2 regions of the Streptomyces sp. NPDC001348 genome follow, and region 2 is predicted to be linked to the other one. Evidence: riboswitches for the same ligand, from Rfam matches in the RefSeq annotation. Region 2 holds a riboswitch; the other holds the start of a gene.

Region 1 (10,047 bases), on a different contig from region 2:
ACCGAGTAGTACGTCTTCGTCAGGACTTCCGCGCCCTGCGTGTCGTAGGCCCACAGCGTCATGCCGTTGGCGTGGTAGGGGAGGGCCTTGCGGCGGTGCAGGACCAGGTCGTCGTCGAAGGTGAACGCGATCTCGTGCTCGCCGAGGAGGTTCAGCCGGCCCGACCGCTTGATCTCCTCGACCCGCTCGTCGGCCGTCTCCACGTCCACCGTGCGCGGCGAGGCGCCCTCCAGGCCCAGCAGCACCGCCTTCGGGGTGCCGTGCCCGTGGCCGGTGGCGCCGAGCGAGCCGTACAGCTCGGCCCGGACCGACGCGACGGACGCGAGCAGGTCCTCGTTGCGCAGACGGCGGGCGAACATGCGCGCCGCGCGCATCGGGCCGACCGTGTGGGAGCTGGACGGGCCGATGCCGATCGAGAACAGGTCGAAGACCGATATGGCCACGGTGACTCCTCAGTGCGGGGGGTGGTGGGGCACCCGGTGTACAGGTACCGGGTGCCCCACCGGGGACTTGCTTTCTCAGGCCTTGTTCAGACCGGGGTACAGCGGGTGCCTGCCGGCCAGGGCCTTGACCCGGGCCTTCAGCGCCTCCGCGTCGTAGGACGGCTTCAGCGTCTCGGCGATCACGTCGGCGACCTCGGCGAAGTCCTCCGCCCCGAAGCCGCGGGTGGCCAGGGCCGGGGTGCCGATCCGCAGCCCCGACGTCACCATGGGCGGGCGCGGGTCGTTCGGGACGGCGTTCCGGTTGACCGTGATGCCCACCTCGTGGAGCCGGTCCTCGGCCTGCTGCCCGTCCAGCTCGGAGTTACGCAGGTCCACCAGGATCAGGTGCACGTCCGTACCGCCGGAGAGCACGTTCACACCGGCCTCACGGGCGTCGGCGGCGGTCAGCCGCTCGGCGAGGATCCGCGCGCCCTCCACCGTACGACGCTGCCGCTCCTTGAAGTCCTCGGACGCGGCGACCTTGAAGGAGACCGCCTTCGCCGCGATCACGTGCTCCAGGGGACCGCCCTGGAAGCCCGGGAAGACGGAGGAGTTCAGCTTCTTCGCGAACTCCTTCTTCGCCAGGATGATGCCGCCGCGGGGGCCGCCGAGGGTCTTGTGGGTGGTGGAGGTGACCACGTCCGCGTACGGCACCGGGTTGGGGTGCAGCCCGGCGGCGACCAGGCCCGCGAAGTGCGCCATGTCGACCCACAGGTACGCCTCGACCTCGTCGGCGATCCGGCGGAACCCGGCGAAGTCCAGCTGCCGCGGGTACGCCGACCAGCCCGCGATGATCACCTTCGGCCGGTGCTCCTTGGCCAGCCGCTCCAGCTCGGCCATGTCGACCAGGCCGGTCACGGGGTCCACGTGGTAGGCGACCACGTCGAACTGCTTGCCGGAGAAGTTCAGCCGCATGCCGTGGGTGAGGTGGCCGCCGTGCGCCAGGTCCAGGCCGAGGATGGTGTCACCGGGCTGGGCGAGCGCGAACAGGGCGGCCTGGTTGGCGGAGGCGCCCGAGTGCGGCTGCACGTTGGCGTACTCGGCGCCGAACAGCTCCTTGACCCGGTCGATGGCGATCTGCTCGGCGACGTCGACGTGCTCACAGCCGCCGTAGTAGCGGCGGCCCGGATAGCCCTCGGCGTACTTGTTCGTCAGGACCGAGCCCTGCGCCTCCATCACCGCGAGCGGAGCGAAGTTCTCCGAGGCGATCATCTCGAGGGTGGACTGCTGGCGCTCGAGCTCGGCGTCGACCGCGGCGGCGATCTCCGGGTCCAGCTCGTGCAGGGACGTGTTCAGGACAGTCATACGGCTACGACTCCTCAGCCGGCGGTGTGGGCGACGTACTCGTCGGCGGAGAGCAGGTCGGCCGGCTCGTCCGTGACGCGTACCTTGAACAGCCAGCCGCCCTCGAAGGGGGCGGAGTTCACCAGCGACGGGTCGTCGACCACGTCCTCGTTGATCGCGGTGACCTCACCGGTGACCGGCGAGTACAGGTCGGACACCGACTTGGTGGACTCCAGCTCGCCGCAGGTCTCGCCCGCGGTCACCGTGGAGCCGACCTCGGGGAGCTGGGCGTAGACGACGTCGCCGAGCGCGTTGGCCGCGAACTCGGTGATGCCGACCGTCGAGACGCCGTCCTCGGCGGCCGACAGCCACTCGTGCTCCTTGCTGTAACGCAGCTGCTGGGGGTTGCTCATGGCCTGGATTCTCCTGTACGCGGGGGAGTGCTGGTGCATGCGGGACTGCTGGAAGCTTCTGTGAGCAGCGGAAGTGTGCGCAGGGTCACGTTCGGACGCCGGCGCATCCGCCCAGTGTCTACTTCTGCCGCTTGTAGAACGGCAGTGCCACGACTTCGTACGGCTCGTGGCTGCCCCGGATGTCCACGCCGACGCCCGGTGTGCCCGGCGCCGAGTGCGCCGCGTCGACGTAGGCCATGGCGATGGGCTTGCCCAGGGTCGGGGAGGGCGCACCGGAGGTGACCTCGCCGATCACCTCGCCGCCGGCGACCACCGGGTACCCGGCGCGCGGGACCCGGCGGCCCTCGGCGACCAGGCCGACCAGGACGCGCGGCGGGTTCTGCTCGGCCCGGGAGGCGGCCTCGGCCAGCGCCTCGCGGCCCACGAAGTCGCCCTCCTTCTCGAACTTCACCACCCGGCCGAGCCCGGCGTCGAAGGGGGTGAGCGAGGTGCTCAGCTCGTGCCCGTACAACGGCATCCCCGCCTCCAGCCGCAGCGTGTCCCGGCAGGACAGGCCGCAGGGCACCAGTCCGGCGCCCTCGCCCGCCTTGCTCAGCGCCTGCCACAGCTCGACCGCGTGCTCCGGCCGTACGAAGAGCTCGAAGCCGTCCTCGCCGGTGTAGCCGGTGCGCGCGATGAGCGCCGGGACGCCGGCGACGGTGCCGGGCAGGCCGGCGTAGTACTTCAGGCCGTCGAGGTCGGCGTCGGTGAGGGAGCCCAGGATGCCGGGGGACTCGGGGCCCTGGACGGCGATCAGCGCGTAGGCCTCCCGGTCGTCACGGACCTCGGCGTCGAAGCCGGCGGACCGCTCGGTCAGGGCGTCGAGCACCACCTGGGCGTTGGAGGCGTTGGCCACCACCATGTAGTGAGAAGACCCGGCCTCGGTGTCGGCCAGGCGGTAGACGATCAGGTCGTCCAGGATGCCGCCGTCGGCCCGGCAGATCATGGTGTAGCGGGCGCGGCCGACACCGACCGAGGCGATGTTCCCGACGAGGGCGTGATTCAGCAGGGCGGCGGCCTGCGGGCCGGTCACGGTGATCTCGCCCATGTGGGAGAGGTCGAAGAGCCCGGCCCTGGTCCGCACGGCGAGGTGCTCGTCGCGCTCGGAGCCGTAGCGCAGCGGCATGTCCCAGCCGGCGAAGTCGGTCATCGTCGCGCCGAGCGAGCGATGCAGCGCATCGAGCGCGGTACGGCGGGGTTCGGTACTGCTCATCGGTCGTCTCCCAGGGTATGGGGGCACCTCCCGCGCGAGCTCGTTCGAGCGTGGGGAAGGCGAGGTCGTTCCTCCCCATCTGTCATCGGAACCTGAGAGGTTCGCCATGATCGCCCCGAGGGGAGGCACGGCTTGCACCTTGGGTGGAGCCACTGTCGCAGCGGCCCGCTTTTCAGATGTGCCTCACCCGCGCGGTGACGGGGCCTGAGAGATTCAAGGGAGGGACTTGCTCCTTCGGCGCCCCGGCGAAGCTGCTGCCCGGGGACTCTCCCGCGCGGATTCAAACGGCCGGTATGCAGTTGGCGGGCACACTATAGCGCGTCACTTGTGACCGGGCTGTGGCACTACGGGCACCCAATCGGGAGACACCGTGCATTACCTTCTCTTTACATTCGGTGGGGAGAACCTTTCCTGACCACAGGGAGGACGATCACGGTGAACAGGACCTCGGCCTACGCGACGACCACGGGCGTCGCGGTGCCCCGGCAGCCCGCCGCCCCGGCCCGCGAGCGGCGCGGCCTGCGCCCGGCACCCGTCGTCCGCGACCTGCGCGACCGCGCCGGACACAGCCCGCACGGCCTGCTCTTCGGCCCCCGCGACCTGGTGGTGGTCACCGGCCTGCCCGGCAGCGGCAAGTCGACCCTGATGCACCGTGCCGTCGACGGCATCCGCATCGACTCCCAGGACGCCCGCGACCACTGGGCACACCGCATGCCCCGCTTCCTCCCCTACGCGGTGTACCGCCCCCTGGTCCGCCTCGCCCACTACGCGCGACTGCGCCGGGCCCTGCGGACCGGCGAGGGGGTCGTCGTACACGACTGCGGCACGCAGTCCTGGGTGCGCGGCTGGCTGTCCCGGGAGGCCAGGCGCCGGGGCGGCGCGCTGCACCTGCTGCTGCTCGACGTCGCGCCCGCCACGGCCCGGGAGGGCCAGCGCGAGCGCGGCCGGGGCGTCTCCCGGTACGCCTTCCTGCGGCACCGCAGGGCGGCCGCCCGGCTGCTGCGCGCGGTGGAGCGGGGCGAACTGCCCGAGGGCTGCGGCTCGGCGGTGCTGCTCGACCGGGACGCGGCCGACGTACTGCGCGGGATCGGCTTCGCGGACCGGTGAGACCCGCGAGCCGGGCGCAGGTACCCGCTAGCCTTTCAGCCACAACAGTTGGTCCCAGCAGGCGGTAGGCAGATGGACTTCCCGGCGGACTTTCCCGCGGACTTCCCGGCACAGACGCACCCACATTCGCACGGCGGATGGCCCGGCAACGAGCTGGAGGAGGTGCTGTCGGCCTCGTTCGGCATCCCCTCGGCGGGCGGCCGGATCATCGAGGTCCTGGGCCGCAGCTTCCTGTGGGTCCCGCTGCCCAACGGCCGCGGTGCGCCCGGCGGCCCGCTCGACCTGCCCACGGTGGAGATCGACGGCCAGGCGTACGTACCGGTGTTCAGCTCCGAGGAACAGTTCCGCCAGGTCGTCGGCGCCCACATGGCGTACACCGTCGCCCCCGCCGTGGAGTTCGCCCGCGGTCTGCCCCCGCAGGCCGGCATCGTCGTCAACCCGGACGGCATGCTGGGCGTCCCGCTTCCGCCGTCCGCGGTGGCCGAGCTGTGCCGCGCCGGACGCACCCCGCTGGACGGCCCCGCGAGCGGCGGCCGTGTCCGCCTCTACGAGCCCGACTGGCAGGAGGACCCGATCGACTTCCTCACCGCCGCCTCCGCCGAGTTCGCGGCGATCGGGGTCGTCCTCACCGCCCGCCGCTGCCTCGCCGTCATCGAGACGGCCGACCCGGTCATGTTCATAGGCGTCGAGCTCTCCCAGTGGGAGGGCGACCTCAGGGCACTGCCGCTCGAGGCGCTGGGCAGGGCGCTGGGGAGGGCTCCGGTGCAGTGGCCCGTCAACCTGGTCCTGCTGGACGTGACCGACGACCCGGTGGGCGACTGGCTGAAGACGAGCGTGCGGCCCTTCTACCAGTACGGTCACTGAGCCGCCCGGGCGCGGGGGACCACGGCCCGTTCACACCGCCGACGGACAGGCAGTCCGAAGTTCGTGGGCGCTTAAGCTGATGCCAAACGCGGGGCAACTTCTCGAAGGGGCGGTAAGACAGGTGAGCGCGAGCCGCAGCGGCAGCGTCGAGCACATGCTGCGCCAGGTGACGCCCGGGCGTTACGACGCCTACGAGGCGCTGCTCAGGGCGCTCGCGACCCCGGCTTCCGGCCAGGTGTGGATGCTCCTGTGGCACGGCCAGGCCGGCTCCCCCGACGCCCAGTACGGGAACATGGAGGTGGACGGCTGCGGCTACGCCCCCTGCGTCACCTCCGCCCAGGAACTGTCGGCCAGCGGCTGGAACCGGTCGTACGAAGTGGTCGACGCGGTCGACGTGGCCCGCACCCTCTACCCGGACCACTACGGCCTCTGGCTCAACCCGCACGCCCCGGGCGGCGGTGTCGGCGTCCCCTGGCTCGACCTGCGCCGCATCGCCACCGGCCTGGACCGCCAGCCCGCCGGTCCGCTGCGCCTGTCGGAACCGGGGATCGAGGTCCCGCAGTTCTACGCCCTGCTCGCGCAGAACGCGCACCGCACCCCGGCGGTCCGTTCGCTGCGCCGTGCCTGGGTGCAGCCCGCGCTCGGGGCGCCGTACCTCGCCATCGGCCTCGAGGTGTACGACACCTCGCCCCCGTCCGTGGACTCGGTGCGCGCGATGATGCAGCAGTCCATCGGGGCGGTCCCGGACGGACTGCCGGTGTCGACCGTCGCGATGTCCGACGAGTACGACCCCGTCGCCCTGTGGATGCGGGCCAAGGCCCGCCCGTTCTACGACCGTGAGGCGCACGCTCCCGTCCAGCCCCCGGCCCCGGCCGCCGGGTACGGTTACCCGTCGGCGCCCGGCGGCTACTGAACATCACCGAGCGCATCGGACCTCCGCGTTCCGTCTGCCGGCGGCACGCGGTCGGCACTTTTCTTCGCGCGTAGATCGCCGCCGATGGTCATGAAATGCCCGGAATAAGGCCTCATGTCCCAACTATCCCGCGTCCGAGGGCCGTTACCCGCTGTTCGGATAACGGAATCCTTCGAACAGCATCACGGTTACGCATACTTTCCCCGTCAGCTCTGGCGGGTGATCGCGACGACGCTGAAGACTCGCGACTCAGGCACGAGGTGGATGACTTCGTGAGCGAGTGTGCAAGTCGACAAAGCCGCAATCCGCGGCAGGCACAGGCCGGTCACCACCGGCGAGAGGGGTCGGGTCACTGTGACCGCACCGATCGAGACCACCGGGGCGGCAGCCGAGGCACAGCCGGAAGCTGTGCTCGAGGGTGCCGGTAAGGGGCAGATCGAGGGCCGTTCCCTGGGGCAGATCGCCTGGTCCCGGTTCAAGAGGGACAAGGTCGCCGTGGCCGGCGGCGTCATCGTGATCCTTCTGATCCTGGTCGCGATCCTCTCCCGCCCCATCCAGGCCATGTTCGGTCTCGACCCCAACGCCTTCCACCAGGACCTGATCGTGCCCGACACCTCGCTGCCCAAGGGCAGTTGGGGCGGCATGAGCCTGGACCACCCGCTGGGGGTGGACCCCAAGTTCGGCCGGGACATCGCCACCCGTGTGCTGGAAGGCTCCTGGGTGTCGCTGGTGGTCGCCTTCGGCGCCACGATCCTGTCGAACGTGATCGGCGCCGTCATGGGTGTCGTCGCGGGCTACTACGGCGGGCGGGTCGACTCGGTCATCAGCCGGCTGATGGACACGTTCCTCGCCTTCCCCCTCCTGCTTTTCGCGATCGCCATCTCCGCCACCCTCCAGGGCGGCGCGTTCGGCCTCAACGGGCTGCCGCTGCACCTGAGCGTGCTCATCTTCGTCATCGGCTTCTTCAACTGGCCCTACCTGGGCCGGATCGTGCGAGGCCAGACCCTCGCCCTGCGCGAGCGCGAGTTCGTGGACGCCGCCCGCGGCATGGGCGCCAAGGGCCCGTACATCCTCTTCCGCGAGCTGATGCCCAATCTGGTCGGCCCGATCATCGTCTACTCGACGCTGCTCATCCCCACCAACATCCTCTTCGAGGCGTCGCTGAGCTTCCTCGGCGTCGGCATCCAGCCCCCGCAGGCGTCCTGGGGCGGCATGCTCCGCGAAGCGGTCACCTACTACCAGGTCGATCCCCAATACATGATCGTGCCCGGTCTCGCCATCTTCGTGACCGTCCTGGCGTTCAACCTGCTCGGTGACGGTCTCCGCGATGCTCTCGACCCGCGCAGCCGCTGACGCATGCCGCCGAGAGCCCGAAAAGTTTCCAACAATGGAGGGGAAAGCGCCCATCATGCGAAGGTCAGCGCTGGCCGCGATCGCGGCCATCGGCTCCGCCAGTCTGCTCGTGGCAGGCTGCAGCAAGGCCGATGACAACAAGGACGGCAACGGAACCAAGTCCGCTGGGGCCAACGCCGCGACCAAGGGCGTCGTCAACGCCTCGGACAAGAAGGGTGGCACGCTCACCTACGAGCTGTCCGACGTCCCGGACTCGTTCGACCCGGGCAACACGTACTACGCGTACATGTACAACCTCAGCCGGCTGTGGGCCCGCCCGCTGATGACGTTCAAGCCCGGCGCCGGCGCGGAGGGCAACACCCTCGTCCCGGACCTCGCCGCGAGCAAGGGCGTCTCCAGCGAGGGCGGCAAGACCTGGACGTACAAGCTGCGTTCGGGCCTGAAGTACGAGGACGGCACGGCGATCACCTCGAAGGACGTCAAGTACGCCGTCGAGCGCTCCAACTTCGCGCGTGACGTGCTGTCGCTCGGCCCGAACTACTTCCAGCAGTTCATGAAGGACGGCGACAAGTACAAGGGTCCGTACAAGGACAAGAGCGCCAAGGGCCTCTCCTCCATCGAGACCCCGGACGCCACCACGATCGTCTTCCACCTGAAGCAGCCCTTCCAGGAGTTCGACTACCTGGTCGCTGCCCCGCAGACGGCTCCGGTGCCCCAGTCCAAGGACACGGGCGTCGACTACGTCAAGCACATCGTGTCCTCGGGCTCGTACAAGTTCCAGAGCTACGAGGACGGCAAGCAGGCCGTCCTCGTCCGCAACACGAACTGGGACCCGAAGACCGACCCGCTGCGCAAGCAGCTGCCGGACAAGATCGTCGTCAAGCTGAAGGTCAACGCGGAGACCATCGACCAGGACGTCCTGGCCGGTGACGCGATCGACCTGGCCGGTACGGGTGTCCAGGCCTCCACGCAGGCCAAGGTGCTCACCGACGCCTCGAAGAAGGCCAACACGGACAACACCTACGGTGGCCGCCTGGTCTACATGGCGATCAACACCAAGGTGAAGCCGTTCGACAAGCCCGAGTGCCGTAAGGCCGTGGAGTACGCGATCGACAAGGTCTCGGTGCAGACCGCCGAGGGCGGCCCGATCCGCGGTGACATCGCCTCCACCGTCCTGCCGCCGGACATCCCCGGCTACTCGAAGTCCGACGTCTACGCGACCTCCGGCAACAAGGGCGACGCGGCCAAGGCGAAGGACCAGCTCAAGGCCTGCGGCAAGTCGTCGATCTCGACCAACATCTCGGCCCGTTCCGACCGCCAGCAGGAGATCGACGCCGCCACGGCGATCATCGACTCGCTGAAGAAGGTCGGCATCAACGCCAGCCTGAAGCAGTACCCGTCCGGTAAGTACTTCACCGACTACGCGGGTGTGCCGAAGTTCACCGAGAAGCAGAACATCGGCCTGATCATGATGCAGTGGGGTGCCGACTGGCCCTCCGGCTACGGCTTCCTGCAGCAGATCCTGAACGGCAAGGCGATCAGCCAGTCCGGTAACACCAACCTGTCGCAGTACGACAACAAGGACGTCAACGACCTGCTGGGCAAGGCGATCGGCACTCCGGACACCTCCGAGCGCAACAGCCTCTACACGCAGATCGACAAGAAGACCATGGACGACGCGGTCCTGGTCCCGCTGACCTACTTCAAGGTCCTGCTGGGCCGCCCGCAGAACTACACCAACCTGGTTTCCACGTCGGCCTTCAGCGGTCAGTACGACTACCTCAACATCGGCGTCGCGTCGAAGTAGCAGCCCCGGAAGGCAGGTGAAGGCATTGGTGCCCGCGGGCTCAGCGGCCCGCGGGCGCCAGCGCCGGTCCCCGTGATCTCGTACATCCTCCGCCGGACGTTCGCGGCAGTGATCCTGCTGCTGGTCGTCTCCGCGGTCACCTTCGCCATCTTCTTCCTGCTGCCACGGCTTGCCGGCCAGACAGCGGACCAGTTGGCGCAGCAGTACATCGGCAAGAGCCCGTCGAAGGCGGACATCGCCGCTGTCAAGCACAACCTCGGTCTGGACCAGCCTGTCTACGTCCAGTACTGGCACTTCATCAAGGGGATCGTGGCCGGCGCCACATACGACCTCGGCCCCACCACGGCGCACTGCGACGCACCCTGCTTCGGTTACTCCTTCAAGAATCACCAGGCGGTGTGGCCGGAGCTCACCTCCCGCATCCCGATCACCCTCTCCCTGGCCCTGGGCGCCGCCGTGCTGTGGCTGGTCTCGGGTGTGGTGGCCGGTGTGATCTCCGCGCTGAGGCCGCGCTCGGTCTACGACCGGGCCTTCATGGGCATCGCGCTCACCGGCGTCTCGCTGCCCATGTT
Region 2 (10,047 bases):
GCCCGCCGAGCCCCAGGGCGCGGCCGAGATGGGGCCGACGCCCGTCTCGGGGCCGGCCGCCGGCTGGAGGGGGTGGTTCGGCAGGTACGGCGCGAGGTGCTCACGCACGGCCACCGGGCCGACGCCGGGGCCGCCGCCGCCGTGCGGGATGCAGAACGTCTTGTGCAGGTTGAGGTGCGAGACGTCACCGCCGAAGTGGCCCGGCTTGGCGAGACCGACCAGGGCGTTGAGGTTGGCGCCGTCGACGTACACCTGGCCGCCGGCCTCGTGCACCTGCGCGCAGATGTCGGCGACGTGCTCCTCGAACACACCGTGCGTCGAGGGGTACGTGATCATGAGCACGGCCAGCTCGTCGCGGTACTGCTCGATCTTCGCGCGCAGGTCCTCGACGTCGATCTCGCCGTCCCCGGCGGTCCTGACGACGACGACCTTCATGCCGGCCATCACCGCGCTGGCGGCGTTGGTGCCGTGCGCGGAGGACGGGATGAGGCACACGGTCCGCTGGTCGTCGCCGTTGGCGCGGTGGTAGCCGCGCACGGCGAGCAGGCCGGCGAACTCACCCTGCGAGCCGGCGTTGGGCTGCAGCGACACCTTGTCGTAGCCGGTGACCTCGGCGAGACGTTCCTCCAGCTCACGGATGAGCGTGAGGTAACCCTGCGCCTGCTCCCCGGGCGCGAAGGGGTGAAGCTGCCCGAACTCCGGCCAGGTGACCGGCTCCATCTCGGTGGTCGCGTTGAGCTTCATGGTGCAGGAGCCCAGCGGGATCATGCCGCGGTCGAGCGCGTAGTCGCGGTCGGCCAGCCGGCGGAGGTAGCGCAGCATCGCCGTCTCGGAGCGGTGCTGGTGGAAGACCGGGTGGGTGAGGTATTCGTCGGTGCGCAGCAGGGACTCGGGCAGCGCGTCCCCGGTCGCCGCGTCCAGTGCCTCGATGTCCGCGTCGGTCCCGAAGGCCGACCACACGGCGGCCAGCCGGTCCCGGGTCGTGGTCTCGTCGCAGGCGGCCGAGACATGGTCGGCGTCGACGAGCCGCAGGTTGACCCCGTTCTCCCGGGCCGCGGCCACCACCTCGGCGGCCCTGCCCGGCACGCGCGCGGTGACCGTGTCGAAGAACGCGCCGTGCACCACCTCGACCCCGGCCGCCCTCAGACCCTCGGCCAGGAGGGTGGCGTAGCGGTGGGTGCGCCGGGCGATGCTCCGCAGGCCCTCGGGGCCGTGGTAGACGGCGTACATGCCGGCCATGACGGCGAGCAGCACCTGAGCGGTGCAGATGTTGCTGGTGGCCTTCTCCCGGCGGATGTGCTGCTCACGGGTCTGCAGCGCCAGCCGGTAGGCCTTGTGCCCGTCCGCGTCCACGGACACGCCCACAAGACGGCCCGGCAGGCTGCGGGCGAACTTCTCGCGCACCGCCATGTAACCGGCGTGCGGGCCGCCGAAGCCCATCGGCACACCGAAGCGCTGGGTCGTACCGACCGCGATGTCCGCGCCGAGCTCGCCCGGGGAGGTCAGCAGGGTCAGCGCCAGCAGGTCGGCGGCGACGGTGACGAGCGCCCCGAGCCCGTGGGCCTGCTCGATCACGGGCCTGATGTCGCGTACGGCCCCGGAGGCGCCGGGGTACTGGACCAGCACGCCGTTGATCTCACGCTCGGCGACCTCGGCCGGGATGCCCTCGCTGAGGTCGGCGACCACGACCTCCACGCCGGCCGGTTCGGCACGGGTCCGGATCACGGCGACGGTCTGGGGCAACGCGTCGGCGTCGACCAGGAAGAGGCCCTTCTTGTTCCTGCCCATGCGCCGGGAGAGCGCCATCGCCTCGGCCGCGGCGGTGCCCTCGTCCAGCAGCGAGGCACCGGAGGTCGGCAGCCCGGTGAGCTCGGCGACCATCGTCTGGAAGTTCAGCAGGGCCTCGAGCCGCCCTTGGGAGATCTCCGGCTGGTACGGCGTGTAGGCCGTGTACCAGGCCGGGTTCTCCATGACGTTGCGCAGGATGACGGGCGGCGTGAAGGTCCCGTAGTAGCCCAGGCCGATCATCGAGCCGAGCACCTGGTTGCGGTCGGCGAGGGAACGCAGTTCGGCGAGCACCTCGGCCTCGGTGCGGGCGCCCGGCAGGTCCAGGGCGTCGGCGTTCTTGATCACGTCCGGTACCGCGGCGGCGGTCAGTTCGCCGAGTGAGCCGTAGCCGACGTGCGCGAGCATCTTGGCCCGCGCCTCCTGGTCGGGGCCGATGTGGCGCTGCTCGAACGGAATGCCCTGTTCGAGCTCGGAGAGCGGAGTGCGGTGGGCGGTCATTGCGGAGGCCTCCTGGTCTGACGCGACCTTCGAGGGGCACCCCGGTACGGATACCCCGACGGCCTCCCCCTCTGTCATCTCGACCTGAGAGCTTCACCGGGTCGCCCGAAGGCCCCGGCTTTCACCGTCGGTGAGAGCGGAAGCCGTCGAGACACCCGCCCTGCTTTCCAGAGTGACCTCGTCCGTGCGGTACGTGGGCCTGAGAGATTCCGGGGAGGATTTGCTCCTTCGGCGCCTCCGATGGTGTCCGGAGGACTCTCCCGCACGGGGTCAGCAGCCGCTTGCCAGCGTACCAGCGAGGTCGACGCGCGAGCCTCGAGTGGCCGCCTCCCTGAATGTGCTCTTTCGTAGTGCTTACGGATGAGTTGCGACCAAGAGGAGGGACCGTGCGAACCGATATCGATCCGCGCCACCTGATCGGCCGCAAGGCGTTCGACCGGAACGGCGACAAGATCGGCACGATCGACGAGGTCTACCTCGACGACGCGACCGGCGAGCCGGAGTGGGCGGCCATACGCACCGGACTGTTCTCCAGGGACGCCTTCGTCCCTCTGGAGCCCAGCGAGCTGATCGACGGCGCCCTTCAGGTCCCCTTCGACCGGTCCCTCATCAAGGACGCACCCGACTTCGGCGTCGGCCGCCATCTCTCCCCGGAGCAGGAACTCCAGCTCTACCACCACTACGGCCTCGACGTGACCCCCTCTCCCCCGCTCCCGAACCACGATTTCGGCGATCTCGCGGGCACGGACGAGACGGCCGGACCGACGTAGCGCACCGGACGCGTCGCCCCGGTCCGCCATCCGGCCGACCGCTCTGCCCGGCTCATCCACATCCCTCCGGGGCCTGTCGCCAGGGGCCGCCGATGGATCGCCGCGACGCCGCGGAGACCCGTCACCAGCCCCCTGGGGAACCGCTCGCCGCGCCCCGGGCCTCCTCGTCCCCCGCACGGTCCCGATGACCGCCCGCGGCCGCCCCGGCGGTCAGCGGCAGCGGATCCGCCGGTTCCAGGGCCGGGTCCTCGACCCGGAAGGTCCGCACCCGGCCGGGCTCCGAGTCGGGGGTCTCGAAGCGCACGGTGACCCGCCCGAGCCCGCTGCCCTGCACCCAGCCGTGGCCGAACTCGGTGTGCCGTACATCGTGCCCCGCGGGCCAGCGCCGTTCGGCCGGCGTCGGCTGGTGCTCGACGGGTTCGGTCACCGCCTCCTCCGCCGCGGTTTCCGTCAGCTCGCCCGCCGCCTGCGCGAACAGGTCCTCCTGCGTGTAGTCGGCGAGCCCGGACACCCCCACACCGAGCAGCCGTACGCCGCCGGTCGTGTCGACGGAGTCCAGCAGCCGGGCCGCGGCCTCCCGCACCACCGCCGGATCGTCGGTGGGCCCGCGCAGGGTCTCGGACCGGGTCAGCGTCGAGAAGTCGTACCGCCGCACCTTCAGCACGATGGTCCGTCCGGACAGCCCGGCCCCGCGCAGCCGCCGCACGCACCGGTCGGCCAGCCGCTGCACCTCCAGACCGACCCGGAGCCGGTCGTGGATGTCCACGTCGTAGGTGTCCTCGACCGACACCGACTTGGCCTCCCGCTCCGCCACGACCGGGCGTTCGTCGTGTGCCAGCGCCATGGCGTACAGGGCGTGGCCATGGGCTTTCCCCAGCAGCCGGACGAGCTCGTCCTCGCCCGCCTCGGCGAGTTCGTCGACCGTGGTGATCCCGGCCCGCCGCAGATGGTCCCCGGTCGCCGGGCCCACCCCGGGCAGGGTGCGCACCGGCATGGGCCCGAGCATGGCCCGCTCCGTGCCCGGCTCGATGACCACGAGCCCGTCCGGCTTGGCCTGTTCGGAGGCGATCTTCGCGAGCATCTTGGAGGCGGCGAGGCCCACCGACCCCGTGAGCCCCGTGACCACCCGGATGTCCGAGCGCAGCCTCGCCCCAGCCAGGCGCGCCGACTGCTCGTCCCAGGCCGCTCCTCCGGCCTCCAGGTCCACGAACGCCTCGTCCAGGCTCAACGGCTCCACGAGCGGGGACAGCGCCCGCAGCAACGCCATGACCTGCTCACTGATCGAGCGGTACAGCCCGAAGCGGGGAACGAGATAGGCCGCGTTCGGGGCGAGCCGTCGCGCCTGCGCCATCGGCATCGCCGAATGGACTCCGAAGACCCGCGCCTCGTACGACGCGGTGGCGACCACTCCCCGCGGCCCGAGACCGCCCACGACGACGGCCTTGCCGCGCAGGCTCGGCTTGGACGCCTGCTCCACCGAGGCGAAGAAGGCGTCCATGTCGAGGTGCAGGATCGTGGGCGCGTTTCTCACATCTCCGATGCTGCACCACGCCACTGACAAAGCCACTCGCCCCGTCGGCCGGCGCACCGGCGCCGGCGCGCCCGTCGCCGGCGAACGGCAGCCGCGCTCAGACCGCCCGGTTGCGCCGCCGCGCCAGCTCGTCCGCGGGATTCTGGCCGACGAGGGTCTCACCGGTGTCGATGCGTTCTCCGTGCAGTTGGGAGAGGGCGCTTTCCACGTCTCGCCACACCACGCCCACGGCGATCCCGAAGATCCCCTGGCCGCCCTGCAGCAGGGCGTGGACCTCGTCGGGGGAGGTGCATTCGTACACCGTGGCGCCGTCGCTCATCAGCGTCATGCGTTCCAGGTCGCTGAAGCCGCGTTCCCTGAGGTGCTGGACGGCGGTGCGGATGTTCTGCAGCGAGACTCCGGTGTCCAGAAAGCGCTTCACGATCTTGAGGACGACCACGTCGCGGAAGCTGTACAGACGCTGCGTGCCCGACCCGTAGGCCGGCCGCACGCTCGGCTCGACCAGACCGGTGCGAGCCCAGTAGTCGAGTTGCCGGTAAGTGATGCCGGCGGCCGCGCAGGCCGTCGGTCCGCGATAGCCGATCTGCTCGGACGCCATGGACGCCGCCCCTCCACCGCTCGGCACGGGTGTCGGCCGCTGCCGGACGGGATCTGCCGCGTCGGCATGAGGGGGGTACCCCCTGCCCGAGCGGAGCCGAGAGCTTGGGGAAGGGTACGGACCGCTCTCCCCGAAACCGCGTCCGGGGGCACCCCCAGCCGTACCGTCGCCGCTGCTTCTCACGCCGACCTCCGTCCTTGACCTGCCTTCTCGACGGTAGGCAGTCACCAGGGGTGCGTCAACGATCGCCACACTCGGCACGCCGAGTGATAATCACCCTAAGAGTGGTTTCCCGTGCCCCACCGCGGGGAAAGGCTAGCCGAATGCGCTGGCGGGGAACGTCAGCACGCTCTGGTCGGCCCCGGCCGGGCGCCGCCGCCACCAGCGGTCACACGCCGTCGAAGGACCCGTCACGGACCGCGTGTCCGCCGTCTGCCGCCCCCCGCGCTCACTGGCTGCTGGTGCCGAAGTCCTCGGGCGAGATCTGGTCGAGGAACTCGCGGAACTTCTCCACCTCGTCCTCCTGCTCGTCCGGGATCGCGATGCCCGCGTCGTCGAGCACCGTGTCACTGCCGTAGATCGGCGTTCCGGTGCGCAGAGCCAGCGCTATGGCGTCGGACGGGCGGGCGCTCACCTCGACGCCGCTGGCGAAGACCAGCTCCGCGTAGAAGACGCCCTCACGCAGATCGGTGATGCGTACTTCGGTGAGCTCCTGACCGACGGCCTCCAGCACGTCCTTGAACAGGTCGTGGGTCAGCGGTCGTGCGGGGGCCATGCCCTGCTGGGCGAAGGCGATCGCCGTGGCCTCCCCCGGTCCGATCCAGATGGGGAGGTACCGGTCGCCGCCCACTTCACGCAGGAGCACGATCGGTTGGTTGGAGGGCATTTCGACCCGGACACCTACGACATCGAGCTCGTTCACACAGCAACCCTAGGCCGTGCCCGGGACGTTTGGGTAGTCGGGCCGGGAACGGGTGCCCGATCCGGCCCCCGTACACCAGTACCAGTCAAGGCAGCCGTACCCCGAGCGCGGTCTGCACCAGAGCCGCGTGCAGCCTCACCGTGAGCGCTGCCAGCTCCTTCGTACGAGCCTCCGCGTGCGCCCTGGTCTGCGGATTCCGGTGGCGCTTGAGCGGGGCCACCACCTGGTCCACCAGCCCGGCCTCACGGTCGGCGGCGGCCTTCATCACCCGCAGATGGCGGGGCTCGATACCGAACCGACCCAGTTCCGCCACCAGTGAGGCCACGGTGACGGCCTCCGCGTCGTACACCCCGCCCTCCAGGGGAGTGAGGAGCCCGTACGACTCCCACTCCTCCAGGTCCTTCTCGTCGATCCCGGCGGCGGCCAGCAGCTCGGCCCGCCCGATCCGCGCCACGGTGGGCCCCTCGGCGGGCTCGAGTACGGACTCTCCGTCCCGCTGGCGCCCGACGACCGGCAGCTGCACGGCCTCACCGCGCTCCATGGCGTCCAGGTGCTCCCGGATCACCTTGAGCGGCAGATAGTGGTCCCGCTGCATCCTCAGGACGTGGCCGAGGCGCTCGACGTCCCCGGCGCTGAACTTCCGGTACCCCGAGGGGGTCCGCTGCGGCTCGACCAGCCCTTCCGACTCCAGGAACCGGATCTTGGAGATCGTGACTTCGGGGAACTCGCCGCGCAGCGCGTTCAGCACCGTGCCGATGCTCATCAGCCCACTGTCCGTGGCGGCGGTGCCGTGCCCGGCACCGCCGCTCGGTGTTCGAAGCATGGACCTTCCCTGGAGGTTCCCCCGGACGGCGTCCGGGGGAGGTCAGATGCCCTGCCGGCTCGCGTAGAACACCAGCCGGTACTTGCCGATCTGCACTTCGTCACCGTTGGACAGAGCGACCTGGTCGATCCGCTCCCGGTTGACGTACGTACCGTTCAGACTGCCGACGTCGGCCACCGTGAAGGAACCGTCCGGGGAGCGCCGGAACTCCACGTGCCGGCGCGACACCGTGACGTCGTCCAGGAAGATGTCGCTCTGCGGATGGCGCCCGGCCGTGGTCAGCTCGCTGTCCAGCAGGAAACGGCTGCCCGAGTTCGGCCCACGGCGCACCACCAGCAGCGCCGAGCCCAGCGGCAGCGCGTCGACGGCCGCCTGCGCCTCCGGGGAGAGCATCGGCGTCTGCCCGGTCACCTCGGCGTCGTAGGCCTCCAGGCCGGAGATGGAGATCGTGGACGTCGTCTCGGACGCACGCTCCGGCACGGCCCCGGGGCGCAGCGGCGCACCGCAGTTGGAACAGAAGCGGGCGTTGTCCGCGTTGCGGTTTCCGCACCTCGTACACACCACTGCCGACATGGACGGATCCTCCTGCCCCGCCGGAGCGCTGGACGCGTACGGGCCGGAGGCAAACCCTCCACCCGTACCTGAGGTTGACGGTTGCCCGAAACCTATGCCGCCGGACTGGGCAGGGTCAACAGACGGCGCGCCCTGACCTCCGGAAATGTCACCACCCGGACCAGCGAGCTGGTCACGGAACAGCGGGCGCTGACCCTCTGCGTCAGGCTGTGCGCGATGACGGGCGGTCGCGTTGTCGCTGCCCTCTCGCGCGCTCTTGCCGAACAACTTCGCAAACAACTTCACGGGCGATTCCCCTTGACCGAAACAGACCCGCCCGTGGGGCAGGACGAACCCTGATTGCCTACACCGGCCGACCCGGACACCCTCACAACGTCCGTGGCCACCAGACAGTTTCCACCACGCACCACCCCTTCGGTACGCCGACCCCCCGCAACCTCATGCCCTTGTCGGACGCCCCCCATGCACTCTCGGTTCACTATGAGGACGACCGAGCGTAGTCAGGCTGCTTCGCCGGTCGCAAGGCATCCACGACGATCTTGTTCGACCGGTCGACGGTCACGGTGGCCTGCTCCTTCTCGAGAGTCTGCACCACGCCCCCGGGGATGTTGAGCGCCGGTTCAAGGTCCTGCGGCTTGCCGATGACCTTGAAACGATACGGAGCGTTGATCTTGTTCCCGTCGACGCTCACCCTCTTGCCGGAGTCGGTGAGGTAGGTCCCGGCGACGACCCGCACACCGTTCACCTGGATCGCCTCCGCGCCGGCCGCGCGCAGTTCCTGGATCGCGTCGAGCAGCATGTCCGCCTGGACCGTCCCCTTCGTGTCGTCGATCGTCATCGTGATGCCGGGACCCTCGGCCGCCACGGTGCCCGCGAGGATACCGAGTTGCTTCTCCTTCTCGGCGGTCTGCTTGCGCGCCTCGGCAGCCTGGTCGGAGCTGCTCTGCAGCTCCTGCCGCTGCTTCTCCAGTCCCTGCTTCTCGTCCTCAAGACGCTGAGTACGGTCGTCCAGTTCATCGAGGATGCGAACGAGATCCTCCTGGCGGGCTCCGCGCAGGGCGCTGTCGCTGTCGCTGTTCGACGCCACCTGCACGGCGAGTCCGAAGCCGAGACCGAACAGCAGCACCGCGACGATCAGTTGGGCTCGGCTGACGCGTGGCGGCCACAGGCCCTGGACCAGGCGCTGCCGGCCGGTCAGCGCCTGCTCGGGCCGCTGCTCGGCGGCCCCCTCGGGCTCGGGCGCCGAAGACGGCACCTCGGCGGGCGCCTCGGCCGGCACTTCGGCGGGCAGTTCCTTGCGCAGCCCCGTCTCCGGCTGCTCGTCCTGGTTGCTCATCGCCGTCACGCCCGGAACACGTGCCGCCGGATCGCCGCGGCGTTGGAGAAGATGCGGATGCCGAGGACCACCACGACACCGGTGGACAACTGCGCACCCACGCCCAGCTTGTCGCCGAGGAACACGATCAGCGCGGCCACGACCACGTTGGACAGGAACGACACCACGAAGACCTTGTCGTCGAAGATGCCGTCGAGCATGGCCCGCAGGCCACCGAAGACGGCGTCGAGCGCCGCGACCACGGCGATCGGCAGATAAGGCTCGACGACCGCCGGAACCTCAGGACGGACCAACAGGCCGGCCACGACTCCCACGACGAGGCCCAGTACGGCGATCACGATGTGCCTTTCTCAGTGCTCGGCTGTGCTGTACGTACGATCACACTCGGTGCTGCGGGCAACCGGAGGTCACTCTCGGTGGAGATGCCGGTCCGGATGCCGTAGTTCTGTTCCAGGGCGTGCAGATACAGGCCGTCGTCGCTGTTCTGGAACCTGGTGCTCAACTTCTTCCCGTCCCCCACCGCCAGGACCGTGTAGGGCGGCACCAGCGGCTTGTTGTCGACCAGTATCGCGTCCCCCGCGGCCCTGATCGCCGACAGGGTGGTCAGCCGCTGTCCGTTGATGGAGATCGCCTCCGCGCCCGAGGCCCACAACCCGTTCGCCACGCGCTGCATGTCGCGGTCCCGGACCCGGCCGGTGTCGGAGAACCCCGAGGTCTCACGCGGATTGCCCGCCTGGCCGCTCGAGGCTTCCTTGGCGTCGTCGACGACGAGCTTGACGCCGGGTCCGTGCACCGCCGTGGCACCCGAGAGGACGCCCACCAGATCCGCCTGCCCGCTGCCGCCGCTCTTCTTCAGAGCCGCCCGCTGGCGGGCGCTCACGTCGTCGCGCAGCTTGTCCACGTCGCCCTCGAGCCGGTCCGCCGACGATGTCTCGCTGTCGATGCGGTCGATCAGCTCCTGGCGCTCCTTGGCGACGACGGGCGCCGCCACGTGCGCCTGTGCCGCCCCCACCGTCACCACGAGCGCGGCGAGGACCAGGCCGGCGGCGAGGCCCAGCTTGGCCCGGAGCGTCTTCGGCACGCCGCCGGCCTCTCCGTGGGCCTTCCGCCTGGCCGCGGCCTCGGCGTACCCGTCGTCCAGGCTGTGGTCCATGACGTTGGTGATCAACGACATGGAGGCATCCGGACGCGCGGGCCGCGAGGAGGTG

What was found. A riboswitch is a leader RNA that binds a small molecule or an ion and turns the genes downstream of it on or off. The one in region 2 is predicted to bind glycine.
Region 1: another riboswitch for glycine. It lies ahead of gcvT (glycine cleavage system aminomethyltransferase GcvT); the one in region 2 lies ahead of gcvP (aminomethyl-transferring glycine dehydrogenase).

The regions. Positions count from the first base shown of each region.
Region 1 is NZ_JBSFIK010000034.1:38,660-48,706, forward strand. It holds gene ACWC21_RS29585 (L-serine ammonia-lyase) at 1-443, opposite strand, end outside; gene glyA (serine hydroxymethyltransferase) at 519-1,787, opposite strand; gene gcvH (glycine cleavage system protein GcvH) at 1,802-2,179, opposite strand; gene gcvT (glycine cleavage system aminomethyltransferase GcvT) at 2,298-3,431, opposite strand; glycine riboswitch at 3,614-3,714, opposite strand; gene ACWC21_RS29605 (AAA family ATPase) at 3,861-4,538, shown strand; gene ACWC21_RS29610 (enhanced serine sensitivity protein SseB) at 4,611-5,402, shown strand; gene ACWC21_RS29615 (enhanced serine sensitivity protein SseB C-terminal domain-containing protein) at 5,482-6,315, shown strand; gene ACWC21_RS29620 (ABC transporter permease) at 6,670-7,668, shown strand; gene ACWC21_RS29625 (ABC transporter substrate-binding protein) at 7,724-9,475, shown strand; gene ACWC21_RS29630 (ABC transporter permease) at 9,548-10,047, shown strand, end outside.
Region 2 is NZ_JBSFIK010000012.1:178,284-188,330, forward strand. It holds gene gcvP (aminomethyl-transferring glycine dehydrogenase) at 1-2,286, opposite strand, end outside; glycine riboswitch at 2,464-2,559, opposite strand; gene ACWC21_RS15855 (PRC-barrel domain-containing protein) at 2,673-3,056, shown strand; gene ACWC21_RS15860 (DNA polymerase IV) at 3,178-4,587, opposite strand; gene ACWC21_RS15865 (MerR family transcriptional regulator) at 4,685-5,368, opposite strand; gene ACWC21_RS15870 (bifunctional nuclease family protein) at 5,634-6,107, opposite strand; gene ftsR (transcriptional regulator FtsR) at 6,193-6,930, opposite strand; gene ACWC21_RS15880 (FHA domain-containing protein) at 6,973-7,788, opposite strand; gene ACWC21_RS15885 (DUF881 domain-containing protein) at 7,982-8,839, opposite strand; gene ACWC21_RS15890 (small basic family protein) at 8,845-9,177, opposite strand; gene ACWC21_RS15895 (DUF881 domain-containing protein) at 9,174-10,013, opposite strand.